Regions from separate parts of the Geodermatophilus sp. URMC 62 genome, predicted to be linked through region 2. Evidence: riboswitches for the same ligand, from Rfam matches in the RefSeq annotation. Region 2 holds a riboswitch; each other region holds the start of a gene.
The links. A riboswitch is a leader RNA that binds a small molecule or an ion and turns the genes downstream of it on or off. The one in region 2 is predicted to bind cyclic di-AMP.

Region 1 (9,339 bases), 250 kb from region 2:
CGCCCACACCCAGAAGGGGACGTCCACGAGACCTCCGGTTACTCAGCGGTGCGCGGTGCACCGCAGCGGGCCGGAGGTCTCTCCCGTCGCCCGGCCAGCGGGCGACCGACGGTGCCGGGGGTCCACCGGGACCCCGTACTGACGACACCGCCGCGCGGGGATACTCCCCTCCACGGATGACCGCCGACGCCGGCCTCCGTCTCGGGCCGCGTCGGTCGCTCCCTACCCACGACGCCGGGCGGACGCACGGTGTTCCGCGGATGAGAGGACTCTCATCGGCGGGGCGGGGCGGGGCGGGGCCGGGCCGGACCGCGGGTGACCGGCGGCGGGCCGGCGCCGACGGGGCTCAGGCGTGAGCGGCGTCGAGCTGGCGCAGCTCCTTCTTCAGCTCGGTCAGCTCGTCGCGCAGCCGGGCGGCCACCTCGAACTGCAGCTCGCGGGCCGCGGCCAGCATCTGGTCGTTCATCTGGGTGATGAGGTCGGCCAGCTCCGCGCGCGGCAGGCCCTCGACGTCGATCGCGCCGGCCTTGCCCCGTCCCTTGGCCGTGGCCTTGGACGACAGCCCCGGCACCGGCGCCTTGCCGCGGGACTGTTGCCGGCCCGAGCCGCCGACCAGCTCGACGCTCTCGGTGTCCTCGGCCGCGCGGTAGATGCCGTCGAGGATGTCGACGATCTTCTTGCGCAGCGGCTGCGGGTCGATGCCGCGCTCGGTGTTGTAGGCGATCTGCTTCTCGCGGCGCCGGTTGGTCTCCTCGATCGCCTGAGCCATCGACGGGGTGATCGTGTCGGCGTACATGTGCACCTGGCCGGACACGTTGCGCGCCGCCCGCCCGATCGTCTGGATCAGCGACTTGCCCGAGCGCAGGAACCCCTCCTTGTCCGCGTCGAGGATGGCGACCAGCGACACCTCGGGCAGGTCGAGGCCCTCGCGCAGCAGGTTGATGCCGACCAGCACGTCGTACTCGCCCTGTCGCAGCTCGCGCAGCAGCTCGACGCGGCGCAGCGTGTCGACCTCGGAGTGCAGGTAGCGGACCTTGATGCCGAGCTCGAGCAGGTAGTCGGTGAGGTCCTCGGCCATCTTCTTGGTCAGCGTGGTGACCAGGACCCGCTCGTCCTTCTCCACCCGCAGCCGGATCTCGTGCACCAGGTCGTCGATCTGGCCCTTGGTCGGCTTGACCAGGACCTCCGGGTCGACCAGGCCGGTGGGGCGGATGACCTGCTCGACCACCTCACCGCCGGTGCGGCCCAGCTCGTAGTCGCCCGGCGTGGCGGACAGGTAGACGGTCTGGCCGATCCGGTCGGTGAACTCCTCCCACTTCAGCGGGCGGTTGTCCATGGCCGAGGGCAGCCGGAAGCCGTGCTCGACCAGGGTCCGCTTGCGGCTCATGTCGCCCTCGTACATGCCGCCGATCTGCGGGACGGTCACGTGCGACTCGTCGATGACCAGCAGGAAGTCGTCGGGGAAGTAGTCGATGAGGCAGGCGCCGGCGCTGCCCGGCGCCCGGCCGTCGATGTGCCGCGAGTAGTTCTCGATGCCGGAGCAGAAGCCGACCTGGCGCATCATCTCGATGTCGTAGGTGGTGCGCATGCGCAGCCGCTGGGCCTCCAGCAGCTTGCCCTGCCGCTCCAGCTCAGCCAGCCGCTGCTCGAGCTCGACCTCGATGGTGGCGATCGCCCGCTCCATGCGCTCGGGGCCGGCGACGTAGTGGGTGGCCGGGAAGACGAACAGCTCCTGGACCTCGCGGACCACCTCGCCGGTGAGCGGGTGCAGGTAGTACAACCGCTCCACCTCGTCGCCGAACATCTCGATCCGGACGGCGAGCTCCTCGTACACCGGGAAGACCTCGATCGTGTCGCCGCGCACGCGGAAGGTGCCGCGGCTGAAGGAGAGGTCGTTGCGGGTGTACTGCTCGGTGACCAGCGTGCGCAGCAGGTCGTCGCGGTCGCGCTCCTCCCCCACCGAGATCTTCAGTGCGCGGTCGACGTACTCCTGCGGCGTCCCCAGGCCGTAGATGCAGGAGACGGTGGCGACCACGACGACGTCGCGGCGGGTCAGCAGCGCCTGGGTGGCCGAGTGCCGCAGCCGCTCGACCTCGTCGTTGACCGAGGAGTCCTTCTCGATGTAGGTGTCGGTCTGCGGGACGTAGGCCTCGGGCTGGTAGTAGTCGTAGTACGAGACGAAGTACTCGACGGCGTTGTCCGGCAGCAGCTCGCGGAACTCGTTGGCCAGCTGCGCGGCGAGCGTCTTGTTCGGCGCCATCACCAGGGTGGGCCGCTGCACCCGCTCGATGAGCCAGGCGGTGGTGGCCGACTTCCCGGTGCCGGTGGCGCCCAGCAGCACGGTGTCCTTCTCGCCCGCGTGGACCTTCTCCGCCAGGGCCTCGATGGCGGCCGGCTGGTCGCCCGAGGGCTGGAACTCGCTGACGACGCGGAAGCGCCCCTGGGTGGGCCGGATGTCGGTGGTCGCGCGCACGAGGACGACGGTACGACCGGTGTGCGACGAAAACCGGGGGTGCGGCGGGACGGCGTCGGCGCGACGGGTGGGACGCCTGCCACCGGCGCAGCCGGTCACCCCGGGGGCGCCTGTGACGGGGGCGCACGACCGGGGCGCCCGGGACCCCGCGCGCCGACCGGCCGGGGCGGTCCTGTTCACCCCGCCGTGGGCCGCCCGCTAGCGTGCACTCCCGCAGGAGCGCCCCGGCGGGGACCAGTGCCACCCGGGACACTCCCGGGCGAGGTCGGACCCCGCCGCCCGCGCTCCCCGGCCTCCGCCGGACCTGCGCACGACGCCTCCCGCGGCCCTGCCGTGGGGGGCGTCGTCGTCTCCGGCGCAGCCGGCGCCGCCGCCCGCGGCCGGCCGGCGTGACCTCCGCCGCGTCAGGTGTGGGCCGGGCCGGATGGGGCACTGGGACCGCGGGCAGTCATGCCCCGACCCCCTGACGACGGCCGCGGCAGGGGGCCAACGCGCCCCGACGTCGGGGGCGCCCGTGCAGGAGGAAACACTCGATGACCCAGGTGTGGCCCGGAGCCGCTTATCCCCTCGGAGCCACGTACGACGGCACCGGGACGAACTTCGCCCTCTTCAGCGAGGTCGCCGAGAAGGTCGAGCTCTGCCTGTTCGACGAGCAGGGCAACGAGGAGCGCATCCGGCTGCCCGAGATGGACGGCTACGTCTGGCACGCGTTCCTGCCCGGCATCCAGCCCGGCCAGCGCTACGGGTACCGCGTGCACGGCCCGAACGACCCCGGGCAGGGGCACCGCTGCAACCCGAACAAGCTGCTGCTCGACCCCTACGCCAAGGCGATCCACGGCGCGATCGACTGGGACGAGGCCTGCTTCGGCTACCGGTTCGGCAGCGACGAGCGCAACGACGACGACTCGGCGCCGCACATGCCGAGGTCCGTCGTCGTCAACCCGTACTTCGACTGGGGCGTCGACCGCCCGCCGAGGACGCCGTACAACAAGACGGTCATCTACGAGGCACACGTCAAGGGCCTGACGATGACCCACCCGCGCATCCCCGAGGAGCTGCGCGGCACCTACGCCGGCATCGCGCACCCCGCGGTCGTCGAGCACCTGCAGTCGCTCGGCATCACCGCGATCGAGCTCATGCCGGTGCACCAGTTCGTGCAGGACGACACCCTGCTGCAGAAGGGACTGCGCAACTACTGGGGCTACAACACGATCGGCTTCTTCGCCCCGCACAACGAGTACGCCCTCCAGACCGACGGGCAGCAGGTGCAGGAGTTCAAGGGCATGGTCCGGACCCTGCACGAGGCGGGCATCGAGGTGATCCTCGACGTCGTCTACAACCACACCGCCGAGGGCAACCACATGGGCCCGACGCTGTCGTTCAAGGGCATCGACAACCGGGCCTACTACCGGCTGGTCGAGGGCGACGAGCAGTACTACATGGACACCACCGGCACCGGGAACTCGCTCAACGTCCGCAACCCGCAGTCGCTGCAGCTGATCATGGACTCGCTGCGCTACTGGGTCACCGAGATGCACGTCGACGGCTTCCGCTTCGACCTGGCCTCCACCCTGGCCCGCCAGTTCCACGAGGTCGACCGGCTCTCGGCGTTCTTCGACCTCGTGCACCAGGACCCGATCGTCAGCCAGGTGAAGCTCATCGCCGAGCCGTGGGACGTCGGCGACGGCGGCTACCAGGTGGGCAACTTCCCGGCCCTGTGGACCGAGTGGAACGGCAAGTACCGCGACACCGTCCGCGACTTCTGGCGCGGCGAGGACGCGACCATCGGCGAGTTCGCCAGCCGGATCTCCGGCTCGGCCGACCTCTACAAGCACTCCGGGCGCCGGCCGGTGGCGAGCATCAACTTCGTCACCGCCCACGACGGGTTCACCCTCACCGACCTCGTCTCCTACAACGAGAAGCACAACGAGGCCAACGGCGAGGGCAACAACGACGGCGAGAGCCACAACCGCAGCTGGAACTGCGGTGTGGAGGGACCGACCGACGACCCCGAGGTGCTCGCGCTGCGGGCGCGGCAGCGGCGCAACTTCATCGCCTCGCTGATGCTCTCCCAGGGCGTGCCGATGCTGCTGCACGGCGACGAGCTGGGCCGCACGCAGAACGGCAACAACAACGGCTACTGCCAGGACTCCGAGCTCACCTGGATCGACTGGAGCGACGTCGACGAGGGGCTGCTGGAGTTCACCAAGCTGGTGACCCGGCTGCGCACCGAGCACCCGACGTTCCGCCGTCGCCGGTTCTTCCACGGCCGGCCGGTGCGCCGGGAGGAGGGCGACCCGGTGCAGGACGTCGCCTGGTTCACCCCTGGCGGCGAGCTGATGAGCGACGAGGACTGGGACGCCGGCTACGCCAAGTCGCTGGCCATGTACCTCAACGGCCACGGCATCCGGGAGACCGACGAGCGCGGCGAGGACGTCGTCGACGACTGCTTCTACCTGGCCTTCAACGCCTCCCACGAGCCGATCGAGTACACGTTGCCCTCCGGCGACTACGCCGAGGGCTGGACCGTCGTGGTCGACACCGCCGAGTTCGGCGAGGTGGAGGCGGTGCAGGTCAAGGCCGGGGACACCGTGACCGTCGGGGCCCGCGCCACCGTCGTGCTGATGGCGGCGCCGTGAGCGAGGCCCCGCAGGGGACGGACGCCGCTCTCGAGCGCCGGCGGGCCGTCCCGACGGCGACCTACCGGCTGCAGGTGACCGCCGCCTCCACCCTGGACGACGCGGCGGCCGTGGCCGGCTACCTCGCCGATCTCGGTGTCAGCCACGCGTACTCCTCGCCGCTGCTGCGGTCGGCGGCGGGCAGCACGCACGGCTACGACACCGTCGACCACGCGCACGTCGACGAGTCGCGCGGCGGGCAGGCCGGCTTCGACCGGCTCGTCGCCGCGCTGCACGAGCACGGCCTGGGCCTGGTGCTCGACCTGGTGCCCAACCACATGGGCGTGGCCGACCCGGCCGAGGCGCCGTGGTGGTGGGACGTGCTGCAGCACGGGCGCGACAGCGCCCACGCCTCGGCGTTCGACGTCGACTGGGACTTCGGGAACGGCCGGGTCCGCATCCCGGTCCTGGGGTCGGCCGACGACGTGGAGAAGCTGGAGGTGGTGGACGGGGAGCTGCGGTACTACGACAACCGCTTCCCCCTCGCCCCCGGCACGGGCGAGGGGACGCCGCAGGAGGTGCACGACCGGCAGCACTACGAGCTGGTCGACTGGCGGCGCGCGGACTCCGACCTGAACTACCGCCGGTTCTTCGCCATCAACACCCTCGCCGGGCTGCGGGTGGAGGACCCCGAGGTCTTCGACGCCACCCACGAGCTGGTGCTGCGGATGGTCGCCGAGGGCGCCGTCGACGGGCTGCGGATCGACCACCCCGACGGCCTCGCCGACCCCAAGGGCTACCTCGACCGGCTGGCCGAGGGCTCCGGCGGCCGGTGGACCGTGGTCGAGAAGATCCTCGAGCCCGGTGAGGACCTGCCGGAGAGCTGGGCGACGGCGGGCACCACCGGCTACGACGCGCTCGCCGAGGTCGACGACGTGCTGGTCGACCCGGCCGGCGAGGCGGCGCTGACCGCGCTGGACACCGAGCTGTCGGGCCGCGAGGTCGACTACGCGCAGCTGGTGCACGACTGCAAGCGCGAGGTGACCGACGGGATCCTCGGCTCGGAGGTGGCCCGGCTGGTGCGGGTGATCGGCGAGCTGCCCGGCGTCGACCGGGAGCGGCAGACCGAGGCGCTGGCCGAGCTGCTGGCCGGCTTCGGCGTCTACCGCTCCTACCTGCCCGACGGCCGCGAGCACCTCGACGCGGCGGTGGCCGCCGTCCGCGACCGCCGGCCCGACCTGGTCGCCGCCGTGGACGCCCTCTACCCGGTGCTGTCCCAGGCCGGCACCGAGGCGGCCACCCGCTTCGAGCAGACCAGCGGCCCGGTGATGGCCAAGGGCGTCGAGGACAGCGCCTACTACCGCTGGGCGCGGTTCGTGGTGCTCAACGAGGTCGGCGGGGACCCGGCGCGGTTCGGCTCCACGGTCGAGGAGTTCCACGCGGCGCAGGCCCGGCGGGCCGAACGCCGGCCGGAGTCGATGACCACGCTGACCACCCACGACACCAAGCGCAGCGAGGACACCCGCGCCCGGCTCGCCGTCCTCGCCGAGGTGCCCACCGAGTGGGCCGACCTCGTGCGCGGCTGGCTGTCGCGGCACCCGCTGCCCGACCGGCCGCTGGCGCACCTGGTCTGGCAGAACCTGGTGGGCGCGTGGCCGCTGTCGCGCGAGCGGGCGCACGCCTACGCCGAGAAGGCCGCCCGCGAGGCCGGCCTGTCGACGACGTGGACCGACGTCGACGAGGCGTTCGAGGCACAGCTGCACGCCCTGGTGGACGCCGCCTACGACGACCCGGCGACCACCGGCGAGATCGAGGCGTTCGTCGACCGCGTCGGCGCGGCCGGGCGGTCCAACGCGCTGGCGCAGAAGCTGCTGCAGCTGACGATGCCCGGCGTCCCCGACGTCTACCAGGGCACCGAGCTCGAGGACCGCTCGCTGGTCGACCCGGACAACCGCCGTCCGGTCGACTACGACCTGCGCCGGCAGCTGCTGGCCCGGCTCGACGAGGGCTGGGTCCCCGAGGTGGACGACACCGGCGCGGCCAAGCTGCTCGTCGTCTCCCGGGTGCTGCGGCTGCGCCGCGACTCCCCGGAGCTGTTCGCCGGCTACCGCCCGGTGGAGGTCACCGGGTCGGCCGCCGGCCACGTGGTCGCCTTCGACCGGGGCGCCGACGGGGGCGACGGCGCGGTGACCGCGGCGACCCGGCTGCCCGTGGGCCTGGCGGCCACCGGCTGGGGCGGCACGGCGCTGGCCCTCCCGACCGGCGCCTGGCGCGACGTCCTCACCGGCACGCGGGTGGTCTCCGACGCCGACGGCGTCCCGGTCGGCGAGCTGCTCGCCCGGCTGCCGGTGGCCCTGCTGGTCCGCGACTGACGAAGGACCTCACTGCCCCCCACTGCTCGCACGCTCGCGGCGGGCCCTTGCAGTGAGGCCAAGTGCGACACAGCTCACGTCCCCGTCGTCGACGGGGGCGTGAGCTGCGCGGACGTCCGGCGCCGGCCCGGCCGGCGGGCGTGACACGCCTGGGACCCGTGGGGCGCGACGTGCCGCGCCGTGATGTGGCCGTTACCTTTGCCCACGCACCCGGCCGACAGAGAGCCGCGTGCCGGAGCCGGTCCGCCGAACCCCGTCCGCCGGCCTCCGTTCCACTGCACATCCAGGACGGGGGTGGGGGACCCATTCCGGCGCCTGCCACCACGGTCACGGGGACCGGGCAGCGCCTTGGGGTGAGGCCGCACGACGTGTGGCCGGGGCACCGATCGCTCCGAACCCGACAGCTCACCTCGCAGGCGGCGGATCGGAGTCCCCCCATGCGCACGTCCACCTCCCTGCTCCGCCGTGCCGTCCTCACGACCGGCGTGGCCGCTGCCGCGCTCGGCGTGGCCGCCGGTCCCGCCTCGGCCGCCGCCCCCAACGACTGGGACGCCGTCGCCCAGTGCGAGTCCGGCGGCAACTGGAGCATCAACACCGGCAACGGCTACTACGGCGGCCTGCAGTTCAGCCAGAGCACCTGGGCCGCCTTCGGCGGCACGGCCTACGCCGCGCGCGCCGACCTGGCGACCAAGGCGCAGCAGATCGCCGTCGGTGAGAAGACCCTCGACGCCCAGGGCCCGGGCGCCTGGCCCACCTGTGGCAAGGGCCTGAACCCGTCCGCGCCCGAGGCCGGCGCGGCCCCGGCCGCGGCTCCCGCTCCGGCGCCGGCCGCCGCTCCCGCTCCGGCGGAGCGGGAGCCCGTGGCCGCCTCGCGCGCCGACCGGCCGTCGGGTGGCAGCTACACGGTCGCCGCCGGCGACACGCTGTCGACGATCGCCGCGGCCCACGGCACGACCTGGGAGGCCCTGTTCGACCTGAACCAGGGCACGGTCAGCGACGCCGACCAGATCTTCGTCGGCCAGGTCCTGCAGCTCCCCTGACGCCGCGCGGCAGCCGGGGGACGCGCTCCCCCGGCTGCCGCCGCAGCGGTTGGCCCGCCGGTGGGCGGGCACCAACCTCCGGTCACCCCGCACGACCCCTGGAGGCCCCCGCATGTCCGCACCCGTCGAGTTCGCCGTCTGGGCGCCGGTCCCCGAGCGGGTCCGGCTGCAGGTCGACGGAACGGTGCACGAGATGCGCCGGGACGACACCGGCTGGTGGCGCGCCGAGGTCGAGGCCGCACCCGAGGCCGACTACGGCTACCTGCTCGGCGACGACGACACGCCCCGTCCCGACCCGCGCTCGCGCCGCCAGCCCGAGGGCGTGCACGGGCTGTCCCGCCGCTACGACCCGGCCACGTACGCGTGGGGTGACCGCGCCTGGACCGGCCGCCCGCTGGCCGGGGGGGTCGTCTACGAGCTGCACGTCGGCACTTTCACGCCCGAGGGCACCCTCGACGCCGCGATCGGCCGGCTCGACCACCTCGTCGACCTCGGGATCGACTTCGTCGAGCTGCTGCCGGTCAACGGCTTCGACGGCACGCACAACTGGGGCTACGACGGCGTCCTCTGGTACGCGGTGCAGGAGAGCTACGGCGGCCCTGCGGCCTACCAGCGCTTCGTCGACGCCTGCCACCAGCGTGGCCTCGGCGTCGTCCAGGACGTCGTCTACAACCACCTCGGCCCGTCCGGGAACTACCTGCCGCTGTTCATGCCCGTCTTCAGCGAGGGCGGGGCGAACACCTGGGGCAGCTCGGTCAACCTCTCCGGCCCGGACTCCGACGAGGTGCGGCGCTACATCCTGGACAACGCGCTGATGTGGCTGCGCGACATGCACG
Region 2 (9,339 bases):
CCGACGCCCGGGTCCGCGACGCGGTCAGCGTCGGCTACCCGCTGTCGGTGCCCGCCCCCGGCCGCGCCGAGCTCGACGCGCACCGCCTGGCCGACGCCGCCGTCGAGGCGCTGGCCGCCGTCACCGCCCGCGCCGGTGAGCGCGGCGACCGCGTCGTCGGCGTCTGCCTGTCGGCGGCCATGCACGGCCTGGTCCCCATGGACGACGACGGCCGGCCGCTGGGCCCCGTCGTCACCTGGGCCGACGACCGCGCCGCCGGGTACGCCGAGGCGCTGCGCCGCGACGGCCGCGCCGGCGGCCTGCACGAGCGCACCGGGACGCCGGTGCACCCGATGTCGCCGCTGCTCAAGCTCGCCTCGCTGCGCGCCGAGGACGCCGACCGGCTGGCCCGGGTGCCCCGCTGGGGCGGGGTGAAGGAGCTCGTCGTCGCGGCCCTGCGCGGCGGCCCGCAGGTGCTCGACCGGGCGTGCGCCTCGGCCACCGGGCTCTACGGCATCCGCACCGGCACCTGGGACGCCGAGGCGCTGCAGATCGCCGGCGTCCGGGCCGGGCAGCTCGGCGAGGTGCTCCCGACCACGGCGGTGCTGCCGGGGCTGCGGCCGGAGGTGGCCGCCGCGACCGGCCTGCCCGCGGACACCCCGCTGGTCCTCGGCGCCTCCGACGGGGTGCTGGCCAACCTCGGCATCGGCGCCGTGCGGCCCGAGGTCGCCGCCGTCTCGCTGGGCACCAGCGGCGCGATGCGGGTCGTCGTCCCCGCCCCGACCGCCGACCCGGCGCACCGGCTGTTCTGCTACGCCCTCACCGACGAGCACTGGGTGGTCGGCGGCGCGGTCAACAACGGTGGCTCGGTGGTGCGCTGGGCCGCCCAGGCGCTGGCCGAGGGGGACGGGGTCACGGGAGAGGACGCCGACGCCCTCGACGCGCGGCTGCTCGCCGAGGCGGCCGCCGTGCCGGCCGGCAGCGCGGGGCTGCTCTGTCTGCCCTATCTGCTGGGGGAGCGGGCGCCGTGGTGGCGCTCCGGGCTGCGCGGCGCCTACGTCGGCCTGCGCCGCGAGCACCGTCGTCCGCACCTGGTGCGCGCCGCGGTCGAGGGCGTGTGCCAGCAGCTGGCCCTGGTGCGCGACGCCTTCTCGGCCACCGGCCTGCCCGTCCGCGAGGTCCGCGCCACCGGCGGCGCGGTGGCCTCCCCGCTGTGGGTCGCCACGCTGGCCGCGACGCTGGACCTCCCGGTGCGCATCGCCGACTCCCCGGAGGGCACCGGCCTCGGCGCCTGCCTGCTGGGGCTGCACGCGCTCGGCGCGCTGCCCGACCTCGACGCGGCCACCGCGCTGATCGGCGTCTCCGACCCCGTCGAACCCGACCCCGCGGCCGCCGGCCTCTACCGGCGCACCCGCCCGCTGGTCGAGCAGTCCACGCGCGCGCTGGCCGACGTCCTCACCACGCTCGACGGCCTCGACGACACCCGCAGCCTGCCGCTCTGACCCGCCCGGTCGCCGAGGCACGCCGCACTCCCTGTCCGCCGGGCGCTCCCGGGGCCACGATGGCCGTCCGGGACGACCCGGGCCGCCACGGAGCGCGAGGGGAGCTGTCATGAGGGGTGCCGGACGGGCCGCGGTGGCCGGGCTGGGGGCGGTCGCCGCGGTGGCCGCCCGCGACCTGCTGCAGCGGGAGCACACGCTGCTGCGCAACTTCCCGGTGCTCGGGCACGCCCGCTACCTGCTGGAGTCGGTCGGCCCGGAGCTGCGGCAGTACCTGGTCGCCGGCAACAACGAGGAGCGGCCGTTCACCCGCGACCAGCGCCGCTGGGTGTACGCCTCGGCCAAGGGCGAGAACAACTACTTCGGCTTCGGCACCGACAACGACCTCGAGTACACCGCCGGCTACCCGGTGATCAACCACCGCACGTTCGGCCGCGCCGTCCCACCGTCGCACCCGGCGTCGGCCGCCGACGTCGTCCTGCCCTCGGCCAAGGTGCTCGGCGGCCCCCGCGGCCGGGCGCGGGCCTTCCGGCCGGCGTCGGTGGTCAACGTGTCGGCGATGAGCTTCGGCTCGCTGTCGGGCGCGGCGGTCGAGGCGCTGAACCGCGGGGCCGCGCTGGCCGGGTGCCTGCACAACACCGGCGAGGGCGGCCTGTCGGTGCACCACCGGCACGGCGGCGAGCTGGTGTTCCAGATCGGCACCGCCTACTTCGGCTGCCGTGACGAGCAGGGCCGCTTCGACCTGCAGCGGCTGTGCGACCTGGTGGCGGGCGCCCCGGTGCGGGCGCTGGAGATCAAGCTCAGCCAGGGCGCCAAGCCCGGCCTCGGCGGGGTGCTGCCGGCGGCGAAGGTGTCGGCCGAGATCGCCGCGGCCCGCGGGGTGCCCGAGGGCGTCGACTGCGTCAGCCCGTCACGGCACGCGGAGTTCAGCGACGCCGACAGCCTGCTCGACTGGGTGGAGCTGCTCGCTGCCGAGACCGGGCTGCCGGTGGGCATCAAGTCCGCCGTCGGCGACATGGCCTTCTGGGACGAGCTGACCGAGCTCATGGCCACCACCGGCCGCGGCGTGGACTTCGTGACGATCGACGGCGGCGAGGGCGGCACCGGTGCCGCGCCGCTGATCTTCACCGACTCGGTGTCGCTGCCGTTCCAGCTCGGCTTCGCGCGCGTCTACTCCACCTTCGCCCGCCGGGGCCTCGCCGAGCGGGTCACCTTCGTCGGCGCCGGCAAGCTCGGCCTGCCCGACAACGCGGTCGTGGCCTTCGCGCTGGGCTGCGACACAGTCAACGTCGCCCGCGAGGCGATGCTGGCGATCGGCTGCATCCAGGCGCAGAAGTGCCACACCGACACCTGCCCGACCGGCGTCGCCACCCAGAACGCCTGGCTGGCGCACGGCCTGGACCCGGCGCTGAAGTCGGTGCGGCTGGCCGGCTACCTCGCCACGCTGCGCCGCGACCTGCTCAAGGTGGCGGAGGCCTGCGGCGTGGAGCACCCCGGGCTGATCGGCACGGAGTCGGTGGAGGTGCTCACCGGGCGCAGCGCGTCCACGCCGCTGGCGGAGGTGTACGGCTACGAGCCCGGCTGGGGGATGCCCTCGGCCGCCGACCGCTCCGCGATCGTGGAGCTCATGACGGCCGGGGCACCCCAGGGCGGCTCCGCCGAACCCTCGGAGGACGCCGTCCGCTGACGGGGACGTCCGCGGAGGTGCACGGTGCGCTCCCGCGGACGTGCCCGTCAGGAGCGGCCGCGGAGCAGGTCCTCGAAGGAGGGGACGTCGGCGAACGGGTCGGCCGGGCGCGCCGACGCGGGCCGCCCGGTGACGACGTCGGCCAGCTCGCCGGCGGCCCGGACGATCCGCCGGCCCAGCTCACCGCCGTCGCCGCCGGCCCAGTCCTCGCTGGCCGCGAACACCGCCGTCGGCACGGTGACCGCCCGCAGGTGGGCGAACAGCGGGCGCATCGCGTGCTCGAGCACCAGCGAGTGCCGGGCGGTCCCGGCGGTCGCGCCGAGCAGCACGGGCGTGCCGGTCAGCGCGTCCTCCTCCAGCACGTCGACGAAGGACTTGAACAGCCCGCTGTAGGAGGCGGTGAACACCGGGGTGACGGCGATGACCGCGTCGGCGCCGGTCACCGTCCCGATCGCCGCGCGCAGGGCCGCGTCCGGGAAGCCGGTGACGAAGGCGTCGGCCAGGTCGCGGGCGTGCTCGCGCAGCTCGACGACCTCGACGACGGCGTCCTCGCCGCGCTCGCGCAGCGCCGCGACGGTCGCCGCGGCCAGCCGGTCGGCCAGCAGCCGGGTCGACGACGGCGTCGACAGCCCGGCGCTGACCACGGCCAGCGTGCGGGTGGTGCTGCGGGTGGTCATGCCGAGACCTCCTCCGGGGTGCGCTGCCGGGCGGCGACGAGCGAGGCGTGCGTGGGGGCGTCGGGCACGTGGGCGGGCTTGAGCGCGGCGAACTCGCGGCGCAGCACCGGCACGACCTCCTCGCCCAGGACGTCCAGCTGCTCGAGCACGGTCGTCAGCGGCAGCCCGGCGTGGTCGACGAGGAACAGCTGCCGCTGGTAGTCGCCGACGTAGTCGCGGAAGCCGAGGGTGCGCTCGATGACCTGCTGCGGGCTGCCGACGGTCAGCGGCGTCTCGCGGGAGAAGTCCTCCAGCGACGGGCCGTGGCCGTAGACCGGCGCGTTGTCGAAGTAGGGCCGGAACTCCCGGACGGCGTCCTGGCTGTTCTTCCGCACGAACACCTGGCCGCCGAGACCGACGATCGCCTGGTCGGCGCTGCCGTGGCCGTGGTGCTCGAAGCGCGAGCGGTAGAACTCGACCATCCGCCGGGTGTGCTCGGCCGGCCAGAAGATGTGGTTGGAGAAGAAGCCGTCGCCGTAGTACGCGGCCTGCTCGGCGATCTGCGGGCTGCGGATGGAGCCGTGCCACACGAAGGGCGGGACGCCGTCGAGCGGGCGCGGTGTCGAGGTGAAGCCCTGCAGCGGCGTGCGGAACCGGCCGGACCAGTCGACGACCTCGTCGTCCCACAGCTTCCGCAGCAGTGCGTAGTTCTCCACCGCCAGCGGGATGCCGTTGCGGATGTCCTGCCCGAACCACGGGTAGACCGGCCCGGTGTTGCCGCGGCCCATCATCAGGTCCACCCGGCCGCCGGCCAGGTGCTGCAGCATCGCGTAGTCCTCGGCGATCTTCACCGGGTCGTTGGTGGTGATCAGCGTGGTCGCCGTCGACAGCTGCACCGTCGAGGTCTGCGCCGCGATGTAGGCCAGCGTGGTGGTGGGGGAGGAGGAGAAGAACGGCGGGTTGTGGTGCTCGCCGAGGGCGAAGACGTCGAGCCCGACCTCCTCGGCCTTCCGCGCGATCGCGACGATCGCCTGGATCCGCTCCGCCTCGCTGGGGGCGCGGCCGGTGGTGGGGTCGGTCGTGACGTCACTGACCGAGAAGACGCCGAACTGCATCTCGTGCTCCCTGTGGTTGAGAGTGCAACTACTGTCTCGCTCAACGGTGGTGTCCGTACGGACATTCCTCGGCTCCGGCTGCAGGCGGTAGTCGGACGACCACGGCGTGGCGGACCACTCCGTCGGTGACCGTCCCGTGACCTGGTCCGACCCCCCGACCGGGGGACCCGCTGGGAGTCTGGCGCCCACCACCTGGATCGCCCGACGGGCCCGGGCGGGCATGACGGACCGGGGGGAACCGGATGTCGAAGCACTCGCAGGGAACTGCTCCGGACGCCGGGGCGGACGCGGCCAGGCGCACGGCCTTCACGGGCAACACCGCCGCGGAGCACGTCCCGGCGAGGGGCCTCGACGGACTGCTGGGCACCGGCCCGGTCTTCACACACGCACTGCGCGGGTACGACTGCCTGCAGGTCGACGACTACGTGGCCGCGGCCGAGACCGAGCTGCTGGTGCTCCGCCGGGAGAACGACCACCTGCTCAGCCGCTACGCCGCCTGCTCCGGTGAGCTGCAGAACGCCCGCCGCCGGCTGGCCCAGCTGGTGCGCGAGCGGGAGTCGCTCCCCAGCCCCGAGGACGCGCGCGCCCTGCTGCAGCGTGCCGAGGAGGAGGCCGACCAGGTGCGTGCCGAGGCGCGCGCGGAGGCCGAGGCGCGCCTGGCCAAGGTCGCGGAGATGCGCCAGGCGGTGACCGCGCTGCGCGAGCAGGCCCGGCGGGAGGCCGACGCACGGCGGGCGGAGGCGGCGGCCGAGCTGCAGGCGGTCCACCGCGAGGCCGAGGAGGCGCGGCGGGCGGCGGCGGCGCAGGCCCAGCGGGAGCGAGCCGCCGTCGAGGCGGAGCTGGCCGCGCTGCGCGCCGAGAAGGAGGGGGTGCGCGAGACGCTCCGGGTGCTGACCGGGCACGTCGACGACGCCCTGGCCGGTCTCGCCCGCGTGCTGCGCGGCGACGACGTCGGTCCCGACCCGGCGGGCACCGGCGCGCCGCGGACCGACACGGTGCGCACCGGGGCGCTGCCCGAGGACGTCTCGGTGCTCGCCGACCGGCGCGACGCGGCGGCCCGCGACGAGGGCCCCCGGACGCCGGAGGGTGACCCGGCCGACGTCACGGCGCTGCGCGGGGACGCCGATCGGGGCGGGAACCGGAGCGAGGTCGCCGCGGCGTCCTGACCCGGCGTCCTGACCTGCGCCGGCGCCGAGGGGTGGCGTGCGCCGGCTGCACCGTAACTCGTGTCACGTGTGCATCTCGCGTTCCGCTGTTGTCACGGGCAGGTAACGACACGTACCGTTCCTGACGTCCGGCTGGTCGTCTCGTCCCCTTCCGGGGAGCCCGGCCGGACGCCGCCGAGTCGTGTCCGCAGCCGCGGGCGCGAGCCGGGGACCCACCGCAGTCCTGGGGTGAATCGCCTGCCGAGCTCCGCTCGCAGCGCGTAGGGCTTCTTCCCGCCCGAACCCGTCAGCTAACTCGGTAGGCGGCACCGGAAGAAACGGAGACTCTCCGCATGCCCCGCCTCCGGGCCGCCGCGGCCCGCAGGTGCCGCCGGGTGCGCGTCCACCGCGCCATCTGAGTCCGGCCGCCGCCCTGCCCTGCTGACCCCGCGCCGCCGATCGCGCGCGGGGACCCGACGACCGCCGTGCGCCGGTCCCTGCCCGCGAACCGGGCTGCCGCGCGCGCACTCTCCCTCGGAGCCCTCACCCTCATGCCCCGCCCCACCCCGCGTACGCCTGCCCACACGCCCGAGACCGTCGAGCTGTCCGCAGCCGCGACGCCCGCCGACACCGCCGTCATGGCCGCCGTCGGCACCGCGGACACCGCCCCCCGTCGTCGCGCCCGCCGCCTGGGCCTGCCGGCCCGCACCCGCGCCCGGCGCAGCAGCCCCCCGCTGGGCCCGCGCCGCCCCGCCCTGCTGCTGGCCACGGCCGCCGCCGGCGCCCTGGTCGTCGGCGTGGTGAGCACGAGCGGCCCGGCCGCCGAGGCCGGCACCGAGACGGCCGGCTCCACGGTGAGCGTGGCCGAGCAGCTCGGCCTCAGCGGGCAGCCGACCGGGACCGCGGCGTCGCAGACCGCCGACCTCGCGCCGCTCGAGGACCTCGCCGCCTCCCGCAACGAGCGCTCCGCCGAGGAGACCAGCGCCGCCGAGGCGCAGGCCGCCGCCGACCAGGCCGAGCTCGACCGCCGCGCCGCCGAGGAGGCCGCCCGCCGCGCCGCCGAGGAGGAGGCCGCCCGCGCCGCCGCCGAGGCCCAGGCCGCCGCCGAGGCCCAGGCCGCCGCGGAGGCCCAGGCCGCGGCCGAGGCGCAGGCCGCGGCCGAGGCTGCGGCCGCTCAGCGGGCCGCCGCGGCGCAGGCCGCGCCCGCCCCGGCGGCTGCACCTGCCGCCGCGCCGGCCGCCCGTGGCTCCTTCAAGGACTACGCCATGAGCAAGGTGGGCAGCGCCCAGCAGTTCAGCTGCCTGGAGAACCTGTGGGGCAAGGAGAGCGGCTGGAACCCCAACGCGCAGAACCCCTCCAGCACCGCCTACGGCATCCCGCAGTTCCTGGACTCCACCTGGGCCAGCACCGGCATCGCCAAGACCTCCGACGGCTACCGGCAGATCGACGCGGGCCTGATCTACATCGACAGCCGCTACGGCTCGCCGTGCGGCGCTTGGGTGCACTCGCAGTCCACCGGCTGGTACTGACAGGACCCCGGTGCCCCGCACCGGGCCGTGGCGGCACGTCGCCAACCCGGCGCGTGACACTGGGGGCGTGACGCAGCGAGGGCCGGCCACCCGTGTGGTGCCCGTGGGGTTCGTCCGCGCGCACACGCAGGTGCGCCGGCCCTCGCTCGTCCCGGAGGTGCGGTTGCACGTCGCCGACGACGTCGTCGCCCTGTGGGAGGCGATGGAGGACGCGGCCGGCGGCGCCGGCGAGGCACCGCCGTTCTGGGCCGCGGCCTGGCCCGGCGGCCAGGCCCTCGCCCGCGCCGTCCTCGACGGGCCGGTGACGGTGGCCGGCCGCCGCGTCCTCGACCTGGGGTCGGGCAGCGGGCTCGTCGCGATCGCCGCCGTCCTCGCCGGCGCCGGCCACGTGCTGGCCAGCGACGTCGACCCGTTCTCCCGGACGGCGGTGGGCGTCAACGCCGGCCTGAACGGGGTGACCGGGATCGGCGTGGCCGGCGACGTCCTCGACCGGGAGCCGCCGGCCGTCGACGTCGTCCTGGCCGGCGACGTCTGCTACGACCGGGAGATGACCGAGCGGGTACTGCCCTTCCTCGACCGGGCCCGGGCGCGCGGCTGCGAGGTGCTCGTCGGCGACCCGGGGCGGCCCTACCTGCCGCACGAGCGGCTGGAGCCCGTCGCCGCCTACGACGTGCCCGAGACCGAGGGCCCGGGGCTGCGCCGCACCACCGTGTGGCGGCTGCCGTGAGCGCTCCCGCCCTCCTCGACCCCACCCGCGGCACCGCCGTCGCCCGGCACGGGCACTGAGACGGCGGCACCGGTGGCCGTCCACGTCGGCACCTCCGGCTGGAGCTACGACCACTGGGACGGCGTCCTCTACCCGCCGGGGACGCCGCCCCGCGACCGGCTGGCCCACTACGTGCGCCGGTTCGGCACCGTCGAGCTCAACGCGAGCTTCTACCGCTGGCCCCGGACGGCGACCTTCGCCGGCTGGCGCGACCGGCTGCCCGAGCACTTCCGGCTGTCGGTCAAGGCCCCGCGCGGGCTCACCCACGCCAAGCGGCTGTACGCCCCGGAGGCGTGGGTCGAGCGGATCACCGCGGCCTGGCACGAGCTGGACGGCCGGCGGGCCGTGCTGCTGGTGCAGCTGCACCCGGCCGCGGCCCGCGACGACGCCCGCCTGGAGTACTTCCTCTCCCTGCTGCCGGACTGGGTGCGGGTGGCCGTGGAGTTCCGCCACCCCAGCTGGCACGTCGAGGAGGTGTTCGCGCTGCTCGAGCGGCACGGCGCGGCCTACTGCGTGATGAGCGGCGCCGGCCTGCCCTGCGTGCTGCGGGCCACCGCGCCGTTCGTCTACGTCCGGCTGCACGGCCCGGACGACACCGCCCTGTACGCCGGCTCCTACCCCGATGCGGACCTGCGCTGGTGGGCCGACCGGATCGCGGAGTGGGCGCGCGACGGCCGCGACGTCCACGCCTACTTCAACAACGACGGCCACGGCCACGCCGTCCGCAACGCCGAGACGCTGCGGGCGCTGACCGGCAGCTGACCGGGCGGCGAGCGGGGCGCGGCGGCGGGAGACTGGGGTCATGAGCGAGCAGGACGACGGGACGAAGCCAGGGCAGGGGCAGGGGAACCTGGTCAGCCGGTCGGTCGAGGAGTTCGTCGCCCAGCTGCGCGGCTTCACCGACCGGGCGCGCGGGCTGGCCACCGGCGCGGTGCCGTCGGGGCTGTCGCTGCCGCGCCTGCC
Region 3 (9,339 bases), 1.4 Mb from region 2:
CTCGCCGTCGACGTCGAGCGCGAGGGGCGGGTCGGTCTCCAACCACACCTCGCCGGTCGTGAGGAACCGGGTGCGGTCCAGCGGCCGGCGCGGCCCGATGACCGTCTGGCGAACGGTCGCCAGGCTCAGCCGGAGCCGGTTGGCGTCGCCGAGCCGGTACACCACCAGCTCGCGGTCATCCAGGCCGGTGTCGGAGGCGATCGCCCGGCCGGCGTGGTGACTGCCGTTGGCGATGTTGAGCTGGTGGGTCGCCAGTTCGTGCACCTCGCCGTCGATGCGCAGCCGCGCGGTGAAAGGCTGGTGGCCGGGCAACAGCGCGAGCGCGGTCAGCGGATAGGCAGCGCGGCCCAGCACCCGCTTCAGCCGGTGCGGAACGTGCTCGGCGACCTGCACCGAGAGCCCCAGGCTGGTCAGGTTGGCGAAGTGTCGCCCGGCCACGTGGCCGAGGTCGACGTCGGCGACCTTGCCGTCGGTGAGCACACGCAGGGCGGCCGGCAGGCGCAGCGGCAGGCCCAGGCCGCGGGCGAAGTTGTTGGTCGTGCCGAGCGGAAGGACGCCGAGGCAGACGTCGCGGTGGGCGAGCTGGTGCGCGGCCTCGCTCAGCGTGCCGTCGCCACCGCCCACCACCACGAGGTCAGCGCCGCTGTCGGCCGCGGCGGCGAGCGCCTCGGGCAGGCCCCGCGGGTCGGCGACCGGGCGCACGTCGACCAGCTCCATGGTGGCCTGCAGCCGTTGGTGCACCGCCGCGAAGGAACGGCGTCCCCGGCGGGACCGGACGTTGACGACCAGCGCTGTGCGGCGCCGGGCGCGGATGTCGGCGTCCAGCGCCGCCTTCGACCGCTGGTGCACAGGTCCCGTCACGACGATCTCCGTTCTCCCGACGCGGGTGGCTGCCCCGGCAGCCTGCACCACGACGAGGGTGAAGCCGTCAACCGTGACGCTCCGCCGTATTCGGCGACACGCCACAGCCGACAGCCGGGCTGCAATCTGATCACCAATGCCACGGCCTGCCGACAAGGACGGGGCTGCGCCACGACTGCAGCGATTGACCGCCTTCCCGTCGCAGACGGCCGTCGACGAGCCGCTGCGCAGCGGGTCGACCCGAAGAACGAAGCCGCTTCGGCGACGTTCAAGGGGCCGGAGCAGCCAGCCGTCGATGTCGCTCGGAGGATCCCCTACGGGACCCGGTGACCAACGCCCGGCTCGTCCGAACGTCGCCGTAGCGGGTTCGTCGTGCGGACAGCACCGAGGTGCATGACGAGCGCACCGATGAGTTGTCGTACGGCGACAGGTCTGTGCCGGCATGACTCCGGAGGAGCGGATCGAGGAGTGCACATGAACTGGACGTTGGAGGTCGTGGTCGTGCCGGTGGCCGACGTCGACCGAGCCAAGGCCTTCTACGCCGGCAAGCTGGGCTTCACCATCGACCACGACATCAGCCCTCCAGGCCCGGGCAACCGGCTCGTCCAGCTGACGCCGCCGGGCTCCGGCTGCTCGATCGTGATCGGCGAGGGCGTCGTTCCGCACATGCCTCCTGGCTCCCTCCAGGGCCTCCAGCTCGTCGTCCCGGACATCGCTGAGGCACACGCGCAGCTCGTCGAGCGCGGAGTCGAGGTCAGCGAGATCCAGGTGTTGGGCGGCGACGCGGATGCGCTGCGTCAGGGCGGGACGGCACTCGACAACGTCGGGTTCGTGTTCTTCCGCGACCCGGACGGCAACGGCTGGGCCGTGCAGCAGATCTCCGCGCGAGGGTCTGTTTCGCCACCGGCAGCAGCGCCGGCCGAGATCGGTTGACGACCCCGGGGATGGTGTGCCGTAGGCCCATCCCCGGACGGGCGCCGGTCGGTGAGGGCGGCTCGCGGCTGCCGCAGCGGACGGCGTCGCCTGTCCGGACAACACGGTGCACCAGGCGCCGAAGCCGGCGGGTGCCCGGCTGCTCCAAGGTGTCACAGCAGGGGGCCCCGTCTTGTCTCATCAGGTGTCGGTGATCCTCGACCAAGGAGCTGATCATGAGGGTGTTCGTCGCAGGGGCGACGGGAGCGATCGGAAGGCAGCTGGTGCCACGTCTGGTCGAGGCGGGTCATGAGGTTCATGGCATGACACGCCACGAGTCCAAGCAGGCGATGCTCCGCGCGTTGGGTGCTCTGCCGGTGGTCGCGGACGCGCTCGACCCCGATCAGGTCGCGGAGGCCGTGGGCAGGGCGCGGCCGGACGTGATCGTGCACCAGCTGACCGCGATCGGCGCGTTGGACATGCGTCACTTCGATCGCGACTTCGCGCGGACCAACCGCCTGCGGGTCGAGGGCACGGACCATCTGCTCTCCGCCGGGCAGGCGGTGGGCGTGCAGCGGTTCGTGGCGCAGGGGATCGCGGGCTACGGCGCGTACGCGCGCACCGGTGCGCCGATCAAGACCGAGGAGGATCCGCTGGACTCCGCGCCCGCGCGGGAGATGCGCGAGACCCTGGCTGCGATCCGTCATCTCGAGCAGGCGGTCCTCGGCGCACGGTGGACGGAGGGGATCGTGCTGCGCTACGGCGCCTTCTACGGGCCGGGCACGTCGATGGCACCGGGCGGCCAGCAGCCGGAGCTGATCCGCAAGCGCAGGTTCCCCCTGGTCGGCGACGGCGGCGGCGTGTGGTCGTTCATCCACGTGGCCGACGCGGCGGAGGCGACGGTGGCGGCGGTCGAGCACGGCCGCCGCGGTGTCTACAACGTCGTCGACGATGACCCCGCCCCGGTCGCCGAGTGGCTGCCGGCGCTGGCGCAGGAGCTCGGTGCCAGGAAGCCGATGCGCGTGCCGCGGTTCATCGGGCGGCTGTTCGCTGGTGAGGCCGGCGTGGTGATGATGACCGAGCTCCGCGGCGCCTCCAACGCCAAGGCCAAGCGCGAGCTGGGGTGGCGCCCGGCGCACCCGAGCTGGCGGCACGGGCTTGCCGCGGCATGACCGCCCGCGAGCGGCTGCTCGACGAGCTGCGGCCGGGCGCGTTCGCGCTCGCGTACCGAATGCTCGGCAGCGTGTCCGAGGCCGAGGACGTGGTGCAAGAAGCGCTGCTGCGGGTGCACCAGGCACTCGAAGCGGGCGAGCGGATCGCATCGCCACGCGCGTTGGTGGCCACCGTGACCACCCGGCTGGCGATCAACGAGCTGCGCTCCGCGCGCGCCCGCCGCGAGCGCTACGTCGGCCAGTGGCTGCCAGAGCCGATCGTCACCGACGGCCACGATGATCCGGCCCGGCACGCCGAGACCGCCGACTCGCTGTCGCTGGCGATGCTGGTGCTGCTGGAGAGCCTCTCGCCCGAGCAGCGCGCCGTGCTGCTGCTCCACGACGTGTTCGACTACGGGTATCCCGAGATCGCGCGGATCATCGGCAAGAGCGAGGACAACGTGCGTCAACTCGCCACCCGCGCCAGACGCCACGTCCAGCAGCGCCGGCCGCGCTTCCAGACGACGCGCGAGCAGCGCGACGAGCTGGCAGCCCGGTTCTTCGCGGCCGCCGAACACGGCGATCTCGCCGGGCTCGAGGCGCTGCTCGCGCACGACGTCACACTGACCGGCGACGGCGGCGGCAAGGTCCCGGCGCTCGCGCGAGCGCTGCGCGGACGCAACCGTGTCGCACGCACGGTCATCAACTGGGTCCGACGGGTCGCGCGCCTCCCGGGCGTGTCCTTGCTCCCTGTCGAACTCAACGGCAGCCCGGGAGCGCTCCTCCTCGACGCACAGCAGCGGCTGATCGGCGCGTGCGCGATCGACATCGCCGACGGCCGGATCACGAGCATCAGCGGGATCGTCAACCCCGACAAGCTGGCGCACCTCGGGCCGATCGGCGACCTCGCGTCGCTCCTGAGGTCGGCGCGATGAGCTCCGATCGTGTCGCGGACATCGACGCCGCAGGGTCCCCGGGCCAGGCTGCCGGCCCGCTGCGTCGACGTCCGCGCGTGCAATCGCGCCGACGGCGGCGTCCCGCACGGGAACCCCTGGTTGCCCAGAGGAGGTCGTCGAGGGGTCGTCGCTCACCCTGGGCCTCGGGCGATGGGGGTGAACCTTCAACGGTGAGCGACGGCCTGGCCCAGGTCGTCGAGCGCGAGCTCGGAGTAGTCCCAGTCCGCCCAGCGGGCCGCCTCGGGCAGGAGATCGACCTCCGCCACGCTCAACTCGTACGACGCGGCGAAGGTCGTAGGACTCCACCGACTGGCCAGGAGCGGATGAAGGCCCGGGGTAGCAAGTTCCTCCGCCGCTCACTCAGGCTCTCGCTCCACCATGTCATCGCACTGAGCTGTCATCGCACTGAGCTGCAGGACCGGAAGCGGATCCGGTCGCGGGATGCCGTGGCTTCACTCAGGCCCGGCGTTGCCGCTGCTCGACGAGCCAACCGTGCAGGACGGTGGCGAGACGCTCAGGAGCGTCCAGCTGGATCAGATGCCCTGCATCCCGGACGAGCTGCAGGCGCGCCCCGGCTATCGCCTCGGCCAGGGCATGAGCCCGGTCGACCGGGATCCAGGTGTCCTCGACGCCCCAGGCGACGAGTACCGGCAGCGCCAGTGAGCCGTACAGGGGCTCCACCTCGTCGGTGTGGGTCTGGTCGGCCTGGGCGATCTGCCGATAGAACGCCGCCTGGCCCGGCGATCCGAGCCACGGCCCGACCAGCGTGCGCGTCTGGCGCTCGTCGAGGCCGCGATGGCTGGCTCCCTCGACGTACGCGCGCACCACGCCCTCGTGCACAGCGGCCGGCAGAGCCGCGAAGACATCAGCGTTGTCGCGTACCAGGCGGAAGAACTCCGAGCCCCAGGGCGCAAGCGCCACGACGTCGACCAGGGCCAGGGAGCTGTAGAGCGCGCCGTGCAGCAGGTGTGCGCGCAGTGCGACGGCCCCGCCGTAGTCGTGGGCGATGAGGTGTGGCCGGTCCAGTCCCCAGTGGCCGATGAGGTCGCAGAGCAGCTCGCCTTGCACATCGAGCGAGACGCGGTGCTCAGCCTGCATCGAGGACTGGCCGTAGCCGGGCATGTCCCAGAGGTGGACCCGGAACTCCGAGCTCAGCGCATCAGCGAACGGACGCCAGAGAGCCGAGGACCACGGGGTGCCGTGGCAGAACACCACCGGTGGACCTTCGCCCCAGGCGTCCCATCGCACCTGACGTCCTCGCCAGACGAAGGTCTGCTCGAGTTGCACCCGACGATCCTGGCAGGGCTCGAGTCCGGTCGTCGCGCCCTTCCACGCCGGGGACGGGCCGGTGGGGACGCCCCTGCGGGTCGGGACTCCCGCGCCAGGGATGCTGTCGAGGTGCCTGCCGCCTCACGCTCCCCCTCACCGGCTGCGCTGCTCACCGAGCCGCCGCGGGCGGGTCTGGACCTCGCCGTCCTGGCGGCTGCCTGGCCGGTGCTCGCAGCAGCCCGCCGCGGTGACGGGCACCCGGTGCTGGTGCTGCCGGGGCTGATGACCGGCGACCCCGCCACCGTGGTGCTCCGGACCGCGCTGCGCGCCCTCGGCCACGAGGTGTCCGGCTGGAACCTGGGCACCAACCGCGGCCCGACGGGCCACGTCGTCGACTCGCTGCGCGCCCGGCTCCAGCGGTTGCACCGGACCTCGGGACGGCGGGTCAGCCTGGTCGGCTGGAGTCTCGGCGGCCTCTACGCTCAGGAACTGGCGAGAGCCGCGCCGGGCAGCGTCCGCGGACTGGTCACCCTCGGCACGCCGGTGCTGAGATCTGCGCCCTGGGTGCGCACCGCCTCGGGGATCGTCGACGGCGGCACCCGCCTCCTGCGCGGGGCGGCCGCCCTGCCCCGGCCCTGGGCCGAACGCGGCTCCCTGCGTGTGCCCGCGACGTCGGTCTACACGCGGGCCGACGGCATCGTGCACTGGTCGTCGTGTCGCTACGAACTCCGCCCCCGGCGGGAGAACGTGGAGGTGCGCGGCAGCCACCTCGGCCTGGCCTGCAACCCGGCGGTGCTCTGGCTGCTGGCCGACCGGCTGGGGATGGCCGAGGGTACGTGGACACCGTTCCGCCCCCCGCCCGGACTCAGCCTGCTCTTCCCCCGCCGTCGCTGACACGAGCAGCCCGCCCGTCATCGACGTCCCGTCAGGTACACATGGCAGGTCGACCCGGTACCGGCACGTCCCCGATCGGGCCTGACCTGTCGTCCCGGCCCGTCTGGTCGAGTGGTCCTGCGGCGCTCACCGCGGCGGTGCGGGGCTCCTCGCACGGGGTCGAGGACGGGCAGCCGAGGGCGGGGCGCCGCCGCGACGCTCGCGGACCTCAGCAGGGCTTGGTGTGCAGGGACCTCCCACGACCTGCCCGGGTCCCGCGGGGAGCCGGCCGGCGTGCCCGGACCGCCTGGGGATGCTCGGGAGCCGAGGGGTCCGGACGGGACCGCGGCCGAGGAGGACACGGTGCAGGTCAGGGACGTCATGACATGCCAGGTCGTCACGGTGGGACCGGACACCTCCGCCAAGGACGTGGGCGCGGTGAGGGCGGAGCGGGGTTTCGCCGCCGTCCCCGTGGTCGACGGCGGCGACCGGCTGGTCGGCATCGTCGCCGAGGTCGACGTGCTGCGCGACCGGCTGCCGCAGGACCCCCGGCTGCACCTGCGCCGCGCCGAGGACGCCGGCGCGCCGCCCCCGCCGGTGCTGGTGCGGGAGGTGATGACCGAGGCGGTGCGGACCGTCGAGTCCGGCTCGGACCTCGCCGACGTCGCCCGGCTGGTCGTCGACCACCGGCTGCGCGGCGCGCCGGTCCTCGACGGCGACCGGCTGGTCGGGATCGTCAGCCGCCGCGACCTGCTGCGCGCCCTGGTCCGGCCGGACGACGAGATCCGCCGCGACCTGCTGCGGCTGGTCGAGGGCTACACCGGGGAGCTGGACGCGTGGGACGTCTCGGTCGCCGAGGGCGTGGCCACCGTCCGGCGCACCCGCGGGGAGCCGCAGGGGCCCGCCGGGTCCGAGCAGCGCGCCCTGGAGGCGCTGGCCCGGACGGTGGGCGGGGTGGTCGGCGTCCGCGTGCCGTGACCCGCGCGGACGCGGGGGCCTAGGCGGCGTCGTCCTCCAGCGCCGCGGTGTCCTCCAGGGCGGTGTCCGCCAGGGCGGTGTCCGCCAGGGCGGCATCCAGGGCGGCGACCTCGTCCTCGATGCCGACCATGACCTCGTTGGTCTGCAGCGTCACCAGCCAGGCCAGCGCGTGGTCCTCGACCGGCCGGTCGGTGACCGCGGCGATGGCGTCGAGCTGGGCGGCCACCAGCCCGCGCGCGGCCTGGTAGACGTCCGCGGCGCTGACCGCGATCTGCTGCTCGGCCAGCCAGAGCCGTCCGTCGGACAGCACGCGCACCTCGCTCTGACTGCCGACCCCCAGGTCGGCGGCCGCGCTCGTCAGGACGGACATGCCGGCACGCAGCTCGGTGAGGCGGCGGCTCGGGTCGGGGGACGACGGCATGGGCACTCCTCGGACGGGCCCGCAGGCCTCGGGTCGTGCACTGGGTGTCGGCACCGCGCCCGCACGTCCTGACCGTCCGTGGGGTGCCCTGGCGTTCGTGGGACGGGCGGGACGAACCGTTGCGCGTCCGGACCTCGGCGGATCCCGCGCGTCCGGGCCCCTCTGCCGCCCTGGGCGGCACACGACCTCCACCGGCCCACCGCGCGGTCGACCCCCGTTGTTGCCCTCCGTGAGCGTGTCATGCCGAAGTGTGACCCACGTCACGGCGACAACTCACATGACTGAACGTAACGTTTTGGCTGCGCTCAGCTAAACAGGAGCGCGGCGCCGGTCCGCCAAACCCTGCCCACCGGTCGCCCTCCACGACTCCCCAGGGCAGGGGTGGGGGACCCACGTCCACGGCGCCACGGCCCTGCCGCTGTGCGCCTCGGGGTGAAGCCGCGTCCCGCGGCCGGGCACACCGATCGCCCGAACCCGACAGCTCACCTCGCCGGCGGTGATCGGAGATCACCATGCCCAAGCACCGCGCGCCCCGCTACGTCCGCACCAAGAAGGTCCTCGCCAAGGCCCCCGTCGCCGCCGGCGCCACCGCCGTCGGGCTCGGCGTCCTCAGCTCCCCGGCAGCCGCAGCAGCCACCACCACCACCCACGACTGGACCGGCGTCGCCCAGTGCGAGTCCGGCGGCAACTGGAGCATCAACACCGGCAACGGCTACTACGGCGGCCTGCAGTTCAGCCAGCCGACCTGGGCCGGCTACGGGGGCACCGACCTGGCACCCCGCGCCGACCTGGCGACGCCGGGCCAGCAGGTCCAGATCGCCGAGGAGGTCCTCGCCGGGCAGGGCATCGGCGCCTGGCCGACCTGCGGCAAGTACCTGACCGAGGGCACCACGCCGGCCGCCGCCGGGTCGGGCGCCGCGTCCACCACCGCGTCGACCACCACCGCGTCCACCGCCGCCGCGACCACCGCCGCCGCGCCCGCCGCGGAGCAGCCGGCCGGCGCCCCGGCGACGACCCAGGACGACGGCGACCGCGGGGACCACGACGCCGGGACCTCCGGCCGCCACGCCGCCTGGGGCGACTACACCGTCGAGCGCGGCGACACGCTGCGGGAGATCGCCGCTGCCCACGGCCAGTCCTGGCGCGAGGTCTACCAGCGCAACGCCGACGTCATCGGCAGCAACCCGAACCGCATCACCCCCGGGGAGGTGCTGACGCTGACGGGCGCCGAGCAGGCCGCCCCGGCCCCGGCGGCCCCCGCCGCGACGACGGCCACCGCCGGCACGTCGGCGCCGTCGGGCACGACGACCTCCCTCGCCCAGACGGCCGTCGGCGCCGCGCACATCACCAACAGCGCCGGCGACGTCAAGCCGCAGGTGCAGGCCGCCGCCGACGCGGTCGTGGCCAACGTCGCCGGTGCCGCCGACATCACCCTCGGCGGCACCCGCGCCAGCGCCGTCGACCCGAACGGCCACCCGTCGGGCCTGGCGCTGGACTACATGGTCCTGTCCGACACCGCCCTCGGCGACGCGATCGTCCAGTACCACATCGACCACTGGGAGGAGCTCGGCGTGGACTACGTCATCTACGAGCAGCGGATCCTCACCTCCCCGACCGGCTCCTGGACGCAGATGGAGGACCGCGGCAGCGCGACCGCCAACCACTTCGACCACGTCCACGTGAACTACACGGCCTGACCCACCTCGCCGGACCACGGGGCCGGCCGAGCACAGCGACCCCCTGCCCGCGGGCAGGGGGTCGCTGTCGTGTCCGGCTCAGCAGCAGCGGCTGACCGGGTTGCGCTCCACCTCGTCGGCGCGGCGCCGCTCGAACTCCCGCCGGCTCACCGGCTCGTGCCCGTGCCGTGCGCAGTGCGCGAGGTAGTCGTCCCAGCGGGCCTCGCCGCTCCACTCCCGCA

Region 1: it holds a riboswitch for cyclic di-AMP, as region 2 does, so the genes downstream of both, ACU616_RS18825 (LysM peptidoglycan-binding domain-containing protein) here and ACU616_RS19995 (aggregation-promoting factor C-terminal-like domain-containing protein) in region 2, are expected to answer to the same signal.
Region 3: it holds a riboswitch for cyclic di-AMP, as region 2 does, so the genes downstream of both, ACU616_RS26340 (transglycosylase family protein) here and ACU616_RS19995 (aggregation-promoting factor C-terminal-like domain-containing protein) in region 2, are expected to answer to the same signal.

The regions. Positions count from the first base shown of each region.
Region 1 is NZ_JBRFHY010000001.1:3,872,060-3,881,398, reverse strand. Features, by position in the region: gene ACU616_RS18845 (TerC family protein) at 1-27, opposite strand, end outside; gene uvrB (excinuclease ABC subunit UvrB) at 347-2,473, opposite strand; gene glgX (glycogen debranching protein GlgX) at 3,007-5,112, shown strand; gene treY (malto-oligosyltrehalose synthase) at 5,109-7,463, shown strand; cyclic di-AMP (ydaO/yuaA leader) riboswitch at 7,730-7,895, shown strand; gene ACU616_RS18825 (LysM peptidoglycan-binding domain-containing protein) at 7,901-8,503, shown strand; gene treZ (malto-oligosyltrehalose trehalohydrolase) at 8,616-9,339, shown strand, end outside.
Region 2 is NZ_JBRFHY010000001.1:4,120,827-4,130,165, forward strand. Features, by position in the region: gene ACU616_RS19970 (gluconokinase) at 1-1,481, shown strand, start outside; gene ACU616_RS19975 (FMN-binding glutamate synthase family protein) at 1,591-3,165, shown strand; gene ACU616_RS19980 (FMN reductase) at 3,213-3,842, opposite strand; gene ACU616_RS19985 (LLM class flavin-dependent oxidoreductase) at 3,839-4,936, opposite strand; gene ACU616_RS19990 (hypothetical protein) at 5,179-6,102, shown strand; cyclic di-AMP (ydaO/yuaA leader) riboswitch at 6,265-6,422, shown strand; gene ACU616_RS19995 (aggregation-promoting factor C-terminal-like domain-containing protein) at 6,633-7,610, shown strand; gene ACU616_RS20000 (class I SAM-dependent methyltransferase) at 7,678-8,337, shown strand; gene ACU616_RS20005 (DUF72 domain-containing protein) at 8,410-9,138, shown strand; gene ACU616_RS20010 (hypothetical protein) at 9,179-9,339, shown strand, end outside.
Region 3 is NZ_JBRFHY010000001.1:5,489,631-5,498,969, forward strand. Features, by position in the region: gene ACU616_RS26300 (diacylglycerol/lipid kinase family protein) at 1-861, opposite strand, end outside; gene ACU616_RS26305 (VOC family protein) at 1,336-1,794, shown strand; gene ACU616_RS26310 (NAD-dependent epimerase/dehydratase family protein) at 2,010-2,945, shown strand; gene ACU616_RS26315 (RNA polymerase sigma-70 factor) at 2,942-3,859, shown strand; gene ACU616_RS26320 (alpha/beta fold hydrolase) at 4,337-5,167, opposite strand; gene ACU616_RS26325 (esterase/lipase family protein) at 5,279-6,043, shown strand; gene ACU616_RS26330 (CBS domain-containing protein) at 6,386-7,000, shown strand; gene ACU616_RS26335 (hypothetical protein) at 7,020-7,421, opposite strand; cyclic di-AMP (ydaO/yuaA leader) riboswitch at 7,775-7,932, shown strand; gene ACU616_RS26340 (transglycosylase family protein) at 7,934-9,118, shown strand; gene ACU616_RS26345 (YbdD/YjiX family protein) at 9,197-9,339, opposite strand, start outside.